DNA from 3 places in the Arthrobacter sp. TJ-270 genome. Region 2 is predicted to be linked to each of the others. Evidence: riboswitches for the same ligand, from Rfam matches in the RefSeq annotation. Region 2 holds a riboswitch; each other region holds the start of a gene.
What was found. Region 2 has a riboswitch for thiamine pyrophosphate ahead of AC4D2M_RS03795 (ECF transporter S component). Riboswitches for the same ligand answer to the same signal wherever they lie in the genome.
Positions count from the first base shown of each region.

Region 1: another riboswitch for thiamine pyrophosphate. It lies ahead of thiC (phosphomethylpyrimidine synthase ThiC); the one in region 2 lies ahead of AC4D2M_RS03795 (ECF transporter S component).
Region 3: another riboswitch for thiamine pyrophosphate. It lies ahead of AC4D2M_RS13225 (bifunctional hydroxymethylpyrimidine kinase/phosphomethylpyrimidine kinase); the one in region 2 lies ahead of AC4D2M_RS03795 (ECF transporter S component).

Region 1 is NZ_JBZCNB010000005.1:20,851-24,121, reverse strand. It holds gene yicI (alpha-xylosidase) at 1-1,948, shown strand, start outside; TPP riboswitch at 1,995-2,104, shown strand; gene thiC (phosphomethylpyrimidine synthase ThiC) at 2,097-3,271, shown strand, end outside.
Region 2 is NZ_JBZCNB010000001.1:801,317-804,587, forward strand. It holds gene AC4D2M_RS03790 (ABC transporter ATP-binding protein) at 1-889, opposite strand, end outside; gene AC4D2M_RS03795 (ECF transporter S component) at 891-1,502, opposite strand; TPP riboswitch at 1,557-1,672, opposite strand; gene AC4D2M_RS03800 (DUF4235 domain-containing protein) at 1,786-2,046, shown strand; gene mnhG (monovalent cation/H(+) antiporter subunit G) at 2,050-2,433, opposite strand; gene AC4D2M_RS03810 (MrpF/PhaF family protein) at 2,441-2,698, opposite strand; gene AC4D2M_RS03815 (Na+/H+ antiporter subunit E) at 2,695-3,264, opposite strand; gene AC4D2M_RS03820 (Na+/H+ antiporter subunit D) at 3,261-3,271, opposite strand, start outside.
Region 3 is NZ_JBZCNB010000007.1:45,708-48,978, reverse strand. It holds gene AC4D2M_RS13230 (Rne/Rng family ribonuclease) at 1-1,842, shown strand, start outside; TPP riboswitch at 1,952-2,067, shown strand; gene AC4D2M_RS13225 (bifunctional hydroxymethylpyrimidine kinase/phosphomethylpyrimidine kinase) at 2,059-3,271, shown strand, end outside.

The DNA.
Region 1 (3,271 bases), on a different contig from region 2:
TCCCCGGTTCGATGTACAGGAAGCGCACCCCGCCGTCGACGTGTCGGTCGGTGAAACACACGCGACCCTCACCTCGGGCGCGCTGACCGCGTCTGTCAGTCTCACCGGCGACTGGACGGTCGACTTCACCGGTGAGGGCAGGCACCTGACCAGTTCGGTGCCGCGCAGCGTCGGTTTCATTACCGACGACGCCGGACGCTTCTTTGTGCACGAGCAGCTCGCCCTCGGCGTCGGTACCAATGTGTATGGCCTTGGCGAGCGCTTCGGGGCGTTCGTGAAGAACGGCCAGTCGGTGGATGTGTGGAATGAGGACGGTGGAACTTCGAGCGACCTCGCCTACAAGAACGTGCCGTTCTTCCTGACCAACTCCGGGTACGGGGTGTTCGTGAACCACCCGGAGCGCGTCTCGTTCGAAATCGGGTCCGAGGTCGTCTCACGGGCGCAGTTCAGCGTTGAGGGCCAGAAACTCCAGTACTTCGTTATTTACGGGCCCTCCCCGAAGGAGATTCTGCGCCGGTACACCGAGCTGACCGGCAGGCCCGCACGTATCCCCGCGTGGTCCTACGGTTTGTGGCTTTCCACCTCGTTCACCACGGACTATGACGAGAAGACCGTGATGTCCTTCATAGACGGGATGGCCGAGCGGAACCTGCCGCTCTCCGTCTTCCATTTCGACTGCCACTGGATGCGGGCGTTCCACTGGAGCGACTTCGTCTGGGACCCGGCCACCTTCCCCGATCCGGAGGGCATGCTGCGGCGGCTGCACGAACGCGGCCTGAAAGTCTGCGTGTGGATCAATCCGTACATTGCGCAGCGTTCCCACCTGTTCCGGGAGGGGCAGGAGCTCGGCTACCTGGTGCGCAGGGCTGACGGGTCGGTGTGGCAGTGGGATCTCTGGCAGGCCGGCATGGCCCTGGTGGACTTCACCAATCCCGATGCAATCCTCTGGTACCAGGACAAGCTGCGGGTGCTGCTCGGGCAGGGAGTTGACTCCTTCAAGACCGACTTCGGCGAGCGCATCCCCACCGACGTCGTCTGGCATGACGGCTCGGATCCGCAGCGGATGCACAACTACTACACGCAGCTGTACAACGAAGCGGTGTTCGAGCTCCTCGAGAAGGAGCTGGGTGTCGGCGAAGCGGTCCTGTTTGCCAGGTCCGCGACCACGGGCGGACAGAAACTTCCCGTGCACTGGGGCGGGGACTGTGAATCCACGTTCGCCGCAATGTCCGAATCCCTGCGCGGCGGGTTGTCCCTCGCGTCCTCGGGCTTCGCGTTCTGGAGCCATGACATCGGCGGATTCGAGGGCACCCCGCAGCCGGAGATCTTCAAGCGATGGATAGCGTTCGGGCTGCTGTCCTCGCACTCGCGCCTGCACGGATCCAACTCCTACCGGGTGCCCTGGCTGGTCGATGAAGAGTCGGTGGACGTGCTGCGCCATTTCACGGAACTGAAGATGCGCCTGATGCCCTACCTGGCCGGTGCCGCGGAAGAGGCGTACTCATCGGGCACACCGCTGATGCGCCCGATGTTCCTTGAATTCCCGGACGATCCCGGATGCGCCCACCTGGACCGGCAGTACATGCTCGGAAGCAACCTCCTCGTTGCCCCGGTGCTGGAGGCCGACGGCGAACACTCCTTCTACCTCCCCGAGGGAACGTGGACTCACCTCGAAACCGGCGAAACTTTGGAGGGCCCGCGGTGGCACAGCCGGTTCTTCCCGGTTCTGGAGGCTCCGGTATTCGTTCGCCCGGGAACGGTGCTGCCGATGGGCACGGTCTCAACCCGGCCGGATTACAACTGGGCAACCGACGTCGAGTTCAGGGCGTTCGCAGTTGGGGAGGGGCATCGGAGCACTGTTCAGGTGCCTTCCCCCGACGGTTCCTTGACCTCCTACGAGGTGGCCGTTACGCAGGGCGAGGTGAGCGCCGTCGTCGTGGGTTCGTAAGGGAAAGGAGAATCCTCTCTTTCCGCAGGTCGGGTGCTAGGGTCTACAGCATCCACACGGGTGCCCCATTGCAGGGGCTGAGATCGGGCTGATGCAGCCTGCGACCGTCGAACCTGTCCGGGTAATTCCGGCGAAGGAAGTAGGAACCTTGAGTTATTCACATTCGATCGCCTATGTCCGCGACACGGAACACGATCTCGCTGTTCCAGTCACCGAGATAAGCCTCTCCCCCTCCCCCGACGGGACTGCGAACCCGCCTCTGCGCGTGTACCGCACGGCAGGCCCGGGCAGCGACCCGGTCCGCGGCCTGCCTCCGCTGCGGCGGCACTGGATCCAGGGCCGCGGTGACGCACAGCCCTACCGCGGCAGGGAGAGAAACCTGCACGACGACGGCAGGTCCGCAGTGCGTCGCGGCCGCGCCTCCCAGGAGTGGCAGGGTGAGCAATCGGTACCGCTGCGCTCCCGTGAAGGCCGGACGGTGACCCAGATGCACTACGCACGGAACGGCGTCATCACGGAGGAGATGCGGTTCGTCGCGCTGCGGGAGAACTGCGACGTCGAACTGGTCCGTAGCGAGCTTGCCGCCGGGCGGGCCATCATCCCGAACAACATCAACCATCCCGAGTCCGAGCCCATGATCATCGGCAAGGCGTTCCTCGTGAAGATCAACGCCAACATCGGCAACTCCGCGGTGACCAGCTCCATTGCGGAGGAGGTCAGCAAGATGCAGTGGGCCACCCGGTGGGGAGCGGACACCGTCATGGACCTGTCCACCGGCGACGAAATCCACACCACCCGGGAATGGATCATCCGTAACTCCCCCGTGCCGATCGGCACAGTTCCGATCTACCAGGCACTTGAAAAAGTCAACGGCGAGGCCAATGAGCTGACCTGGGAGATCTTCCGCGACACCGTCATCGAGCAGTGCGAGCAGGGTGTGGACTACATGACCATCCACGCCGGCGTCCTGCTGCGCTACGTCCCGCTTACGGCGGAGCGGGTCACCGGCATTGTGTCCCGCGGCGGCTCCATCATGGCCGGCTGGTGCCTTGCCCATCACCGCGAGAACTTCCTGTACACCCACTTCGACGAGCTGTGCGAGATCTTCGCCCGCTATGACGTCGCGTTCTCGCTCGGGGACGGGCTGCGCCCCGGTTCCATCGCCGACGCGAATGACGCCGCCCAGTTCGCCGAGCTGGACACGCTCGCGGAACTGACGGAGCGTGCCTGGAAGTACGACGTCCAGGTGATGGTCGAAGGCCCAGGCCACATCCCTTTCCAGCTGGTACGGGAGAACGTGGAACGACAGCAGGAACTATGCCA
Region 2 (3,271 bases):
TCCGGAGGGTGAGGTCGACGTCGTCGAGCACTGCCCGTCCACGCTTTGACCGCGCGACGGCCAGCCCGGCCGCCTGCAGCAGGTCCGGTCCGGCCGAGGTTTCGACGGCGGGCGTTTCCGGCCGGTAGCCCGGCACCCAGACGCCGGCTTCGATGAGCCGCGAACGCGTTGACCCGTGCCGGAGCACTGCGTCCGGTTCACCGTCGGCGAGGATGCCGCCGTCGGAGTCGAGCACCACCACGCGGTCCACCACATCGGCCCATACCTCGACCCGGTGCTCCACCACCACGAGTGTGGCTGAAGTCCGGTCGAGCACGCGGACGACGGCGTCCCTCACCTCGATCGCCCCTGCGGGGTCAAGGTTGGCGGTCGGCTCGTCGAGGAGCAGCAGCCCCGGCTGCATCGCGAGGACCGCCGCCAGGGCCAGCCGCTGCTTCTGGCCGCCGGAGAGCGCCGTGGTGGGATGATTCAACGCAACGTCGAGGCCGACGTCGTCGAGGGCCCGATGCACGCGCGGCCAGATCTCGGCGCGGGGAACGGCCAGGTTCTCGGCACCGAACGCTACCTCGTCACCCACCCGGGCCAGCACCAGCTGGGTGTCCGGATCCTGGAGGACCAGGCCGGAACGGCCGCGTGCAGCAGCCGGGCTGACGCCGTCGACCGTGAGTTCACCGGCCTGCTCGCCCTCGTCCTGGTCACCCACAACCCCTGCCAGTCCATGCAGCAGCGTGGACTTCCCCGCGCCGGACGCACCGAGGAGCAGCACGCGCTGGCCCGCCTCGATGGTCAGGTCGATATCCCGGACCGCCCAGCGCACCCGGCCGGGGTGGCGCCACCCCCACCCCTGCGCCGTGATCGAGGCCGGGGCGGACACCCCCGTCGTGCTCATGCTAAACGTCAGCCGTGCGGCCCGCGGCGAAGGATGACAGCGCACCGGTCTTCGCGAGCCCACGGGTGGCGAGCCACGGCAGCACACCGGCGAGCACCACACCCGAAACGGCAGCGAAGACTCCGTACATCAGCTTGTATTCCATGGCCCACTCGACGTTGTACATGATGTTCTCGCTCACCGCGAGGGCAAGACCTGCGCTGAGGCCCGCGAGGATGGCCACACCGATGTTCCAGCGCCGGTAGAGGAACAATGCGAACACCAGCTCAGCGCCGATGCCCTGCACCAGACCGGAGAGGAGTACGGCCATACCGAACTGCGTGCCGATCAGCGCCGACACGGCCGCTGCCAGTACCTCGCAGTAGATCGCGGCACCGGGCTTGCGGATGATGAGCCCGCCGAGCACACCGGCGATGAGCCAACCGCCGGAGTACAGTCCGGCCAGCGGCGGGTACGCAGCGGTCACGGCGGCAATACCGCTGTAACCGGCCGACCAGGCAAAGAAGATGACGCCTACGGCCACGGAGATGACTGAGGCGACCACAATGTCGACGACGCGCCATTCGTAGCGGCGGCGGGATGTGGACGGTGTAGGACTCTGTGTTGCAGTCATGATTGTTGATCCTCCTGGGTACAGGAGGGGAAGGCCTTCCGGCAGGGCGCCGGTCGCCCTGAGAACTCGACTCCCTTCGCCGGTACTAACCGGATCAGGTTCGAGGGTCTGCGGTGGTCCGCACTCTCAGCGCCCACCACATGCGTGGCTGCGCTCCCCTGTCGTTGTTTTGAGCGATACCAACTGTACACCCGCCGGCCGTGGTACCGGCGTCGTGGTCGTCCATCGATGGTCCCGATAACGCTAGGCTGGGACCAAAGCTAAGCCGACTGAAGGAGGCACCATGAATACGATCTTCAAACTGATGGGTGTTGGACTGGGCCTTGTGGCGGGCCTCGTAGGCACGCAGGTGGTGGACTTCATCTGGAAGCGGGTGACCGGAAACGAACCGCCGAAAGACACTGAAGGTCTGGAGAACAGCCTGCGGTCAGCGCTCGTGTTCGCCGTGATATCCGGTACGGTCAGCACCACCATCCGCGTGCTCACCAACCGCACCACGCAGCGCGCCATCCGCCGCTACGAGAACACACGCCACATCACGTAAGCGTCAGTCGTCGGACGCGCGGTCGCCCGCCTCACGGCGTCGGGTGGCCGCGTGTTCCACGACCTCGTCCAGCTCATCCATGCTGAGCAGATCCTTGCGCAGGTGCCTGGTGCGGTAGCCCGCGCGCCCCACCATGTGTGCTGACACCGGCGCCGTAAGCAGCTGGAAAACCCAGCAGACAATCAGTACGGGCACAACCGCCCACGAGCGCTGCTCCACTGCAATTGCCAGCAGAAACAACAGCAGCCCAAGAACCTGCGGCTTTGTTGCCGCATGCATGCGGCTCAGCAGGTCCGGAAACCGCATAAGCCCGACGGCGGCCGCCAGCGACATGAGCGCCCCGCCAAGGAGCAGGACCGCGGTAAGGATATCCAGGGCAGCATCCATCGGCGGCTCACTTCCTTTCGATGACGAATCGGGCAACTGCCACCGAGGCGATGAACCCGATGAGGGAGGTGGCCACCAGGATTACCAGAGTGTTGGTGTGGCCGTTGAACACCATGTCCGCGGCCAACGCCCCGCCGACGATGGCCAGCAGTACGTCTACGGCAATGACACGGTCCAGAATCGTCGGTCCGCGAGCCGCCCGGTAGATGGCGCAAACGGCCGAGACGCCGAGAACCGCAGCGATGACGCCGAGCATGACGGTCATGGGCGTCCCCTTTCCTCGAGGTGATGAGGGGCGGCGGTGAGCAGCAGTGCCAGGTCCTCCCTGGTTCCCATCACACGGATCAGCCACTCCTCGGTGCGCCGGACATTCCGGCGCACCTTTTCTGCGTCATCGGGGCCGGCGACATTCAGGCAGTGCAGGTAGAGGGTGGAAGTGGAGCGGTCCACTTCGATCACGAGAGACCCCGGAATCAATGAGATGGCGTGTCCGGTGGCCGTGACCAGGAGGTCGGATGGGCTGCGCAGGCGTACCGCAACCACAGCGTTCTTCAGCCGCGGGCCATGGGTGAGGGCCAGCCAGAACACCTGGAAGCTGGCCAGCACCAGCTCGTACACAAAGCGCACGGCGAAACCGGCAGCGTAGAACACATTGAAGCGTCCACTGAGCTCGACCGGCGGCAGGTAGAGCAGGTTTGCCACGGCGAACGCGATGATGGCACCGAAGATCAGGTTGCCCGGGCTGAAGTCCTGCCAGAGCGCCCCCCAGACAAGAACGAGCCAGATCAGCAGCGGCAGTTCGACCCGGAACGGGATTCGTTGTCTGGTCATGGCGTGG
Region 3 (3,271 bases), on a different contig from region 2:
ATGGAGGCAGCGTTCATCGATATCGGGCGCGGACGCAATGCCGTGTTGTACGCCGGCGAGGTCAATTGGGACGCAGCAGGCCTGGACGGCCAGCCGCGGCGCATCGAACTTGCGCTGAAGTCGGGCGACTCGGTGCTGGTACAGGTCACCAAGGACCCGGTGGGCCACAAGGGCGCACGCCTGACCAGCCAGATCTCACTGCCCGGGCGCTACCTGGTGTACGTGCCGGGCGGTTCGATGACCGGCATCTCCCGGAAGCTTCCCGACGTCGAACGCAACCGGCTCAAGCGGATCCTCAAGGACCGCCTGCCCGAGAACGCCGGGGTCATCGTGCGCACGGCGGCCGAGGGTGCCAGCGAAGAGGAACTGACCCACGACATCAACCGCCTTCGCTCGCAGTGGGAAACGATCGAGGGCAAGGCGAAGTCGACCAAGACCCTCGCTCCGGAACTCCTCTACGGAGAGCCGGACCTCACCATCAAGGTGGTCAGGGACGTCTTCAACGAGGACTTCTCCAAGCTGATCGTTTCCGGCGAGGAGGCATGGGACACCATCGAGGCGTACGTCATGTACGTTGCTCCCGACCTCGTGGGCAGGCTTGAGAAGTGGACCAAGGACGAGGACATCTTCGCTGCACGGCGCATCGATGAACAGATCCACAAGGCGTTGGACCGCAAGGTGTTCCTGCCTTCGGGCGGCTCACTGGTGATCGACCGGACCGAAGCCATGACCGTGGTAGACGTGAACACGGGCAAATTCACCGGCAGCGGCGGCAACCTTGAGGAAACCGTCACCAAGAACAACCTCGAAGCAGCCGAGGAAGTTGTCCGGCAGCTTCGGTTGCGGGACATCGGCGGCATCATTGTCATCGACTTCATCGACATGGTGCTCGAAGCGAACCGCGACCTCGTGTTGCGGCGGCTCGTGGAGTGCCTGGGACGTGACCGCACCAAGCACCAGGTCGCCGAGGTCACCTCGCTCGGCCTTGTCCAGATGACGCGTAAGCGCATGGGAACCGGCTTGCTTGAGGTGTTCGGCGAGAATTGCGAGCACTGTGGCGGTCGCGGCGTCGTCACCCACGAGGAGCCGGTGGAGCACCGCAGGCACGTCGTTTCGCCGGAGAACCACCAGCAGCACCTGCGGCAGGAGAAGATGTCCCGCAGCGAGCGCAAGCGGCGGGCGAAGAGCCAGCCGGTGGAGGAACACGTTCCCGCGCCGGAACAGAAGCCCGACGACGCTGAACGCCAGGCCCGCGCTGAAGCTGCCCGGGCAGCCCTCGCGAATATTGCCGCCGCTACCCACGCCGCGCATGAGCACGATCACGAGCTCGAGAACCACCCGATGGGTGAAGCGCTGGCGCCCGGCGCGGTGTTGACGATTAACGGCGAGCAGGTGGTCCTGCCGCGCGCGGAAAACGCACCCGTTTCGATTCGACCGGAGCCGCGGCTGACTCTGGAAAGCCTGACGGAGGCCTTCGACCGCTTCCCGGCCGGCGATGAGACTGAGCCCGCCGCTCCGGCCCCGGAGGAGCCTGTGAAGGTCGACGGCGTGCCCGTCGATCCCGTAAGGGAAGCTACCTCCGGTCCGGACGCGGCGAAGCAGAACGTCGCCGCAGCGGACGGTGCGGCGCCCTCGTCCGGGCGTCGTGCCCGGCGGCACCGTGCTGCCAGCAGCGCGCAGGGCTCGGCCGCGAACGCCACGATCGAAAGAGCCGCCGGTGAGGCCAGCGCGCCGTCAACCGGAACGCAGTACGTTGCGCGGGCCGGGAAGCCTGCACCGAAGACACAGCAGTCGGAAGAGCCGATGATCCTCGGAGTCGGAGTCCCCGCCTCAGAGCTCTAGGTCTTCCTCTAATGCGCAGAACACGCCGTTCCCCCCACCAGGGAGCGGCGTGTTTCGTTATGCCTGTGGTCTTCCATGACCCGCGCCCGCACCGCAGGGTAGGCTGGGACGTAGTGACACGCGGTGCCCGGTCCGGGCTGAGATGAAACGCGTTGAACCTGATCTAGAGATGGCCGCCGGACAGGCGGCCTTTGGCCTAGCGGAGGGATGTCGCGGATGAGTATTCGCACGCTCGTGGAACCTGTAGAACACAACGAACCATTGTCGGCGGTAGCTCGGGTGCGGATCATTCCGCGCGTGCTGAGCATAGCCGGTACTGACCCCACCGGAGGCGCCGGCATTCAGGCGGACCTGAAAAGCATTGGCGCGCAGGGCGGGTACGGCATGGCCGTTGTTACCTCACTCGTCGCCCAGAACACCCGGGGAGTGCGCAGCGTGCACACCCCGCCGCCGGCCTTCCTGGAAGAGCAGCTGACCGCTGTCAGCGACGATGTTGCCATCGACGCGGTGAAGATCGGCATGCTCGGTGACGTGGAGACCATCCGGACGGTTCGCCGGTGGCTGCCGCGGGCGTCCGGCGCCGTCGTCGTCCTCGACCCGGTCATGGTGGCAACGAGCGGGGACCGGCTTCTGGCTCCGGATGCCGAAGACGAGCTGCGCGCCCTGGTGCCGCTGGCGGACCTCGTGACTCCCAACCTGCCCGAGCTCGCAGTCCTGCTGAACGAGCCGGTTGCCGCGAGCTGGGAAGCTGCCCTGGAGCAGGGTAAACGCCTCGCAGCGTCCGCAGGCACCTCGGTGCTGGTCAAGGGAGGTCACCTCGAGAGCGGGGCGGGGGATGAGTCTGGCGACTCGGCGTGCCCCGATGCGCTCGTTGGCCCGTCCGCCGACGGCAGCACCGTCACTGTGGTGGGCGGCACCCGCATCAACACGCGGAACACGCACGGCACCGGCTGCTCGCTGTCCGCGGCACTGGCTACAGTCCAGGTGCAAACCCGGGACTGGCACCAGTCACTGCTCATCGTGAAGAGATGGCTTCGGGGCGCGCTCGAACGCGCGGATGAACTCAACGTAGGGGAGGGCAACGGGCCGATCCACCACTTCCACGAGTTCGTGCCGGCCCGGACTTCGAACACTCCGGGGACCGCGCAGGACACGCGCCCCTTCAGTGAGCAGGTGTGGGAGCTCACTTCCCGCCATCGTTCAGCAATCGACACGCTGGGCTTCGTGAGTGCTCTCGGGGACGGGACCCTGCCCGACGATCAATTCGCCTACTACCTGGCACAGGATGCTCTTTACCTGAGGGATTACTCCCGCGTGCTCTCCAGGGCCAGCTCCCTTGCACCCACCGAAGCTGAACAGCTCTTCTGGGCAGGCTCCGCGCTGAACTGCCTTGAGGTGGAGTCCGAACTCCATCGGACGTGGCTCTCCG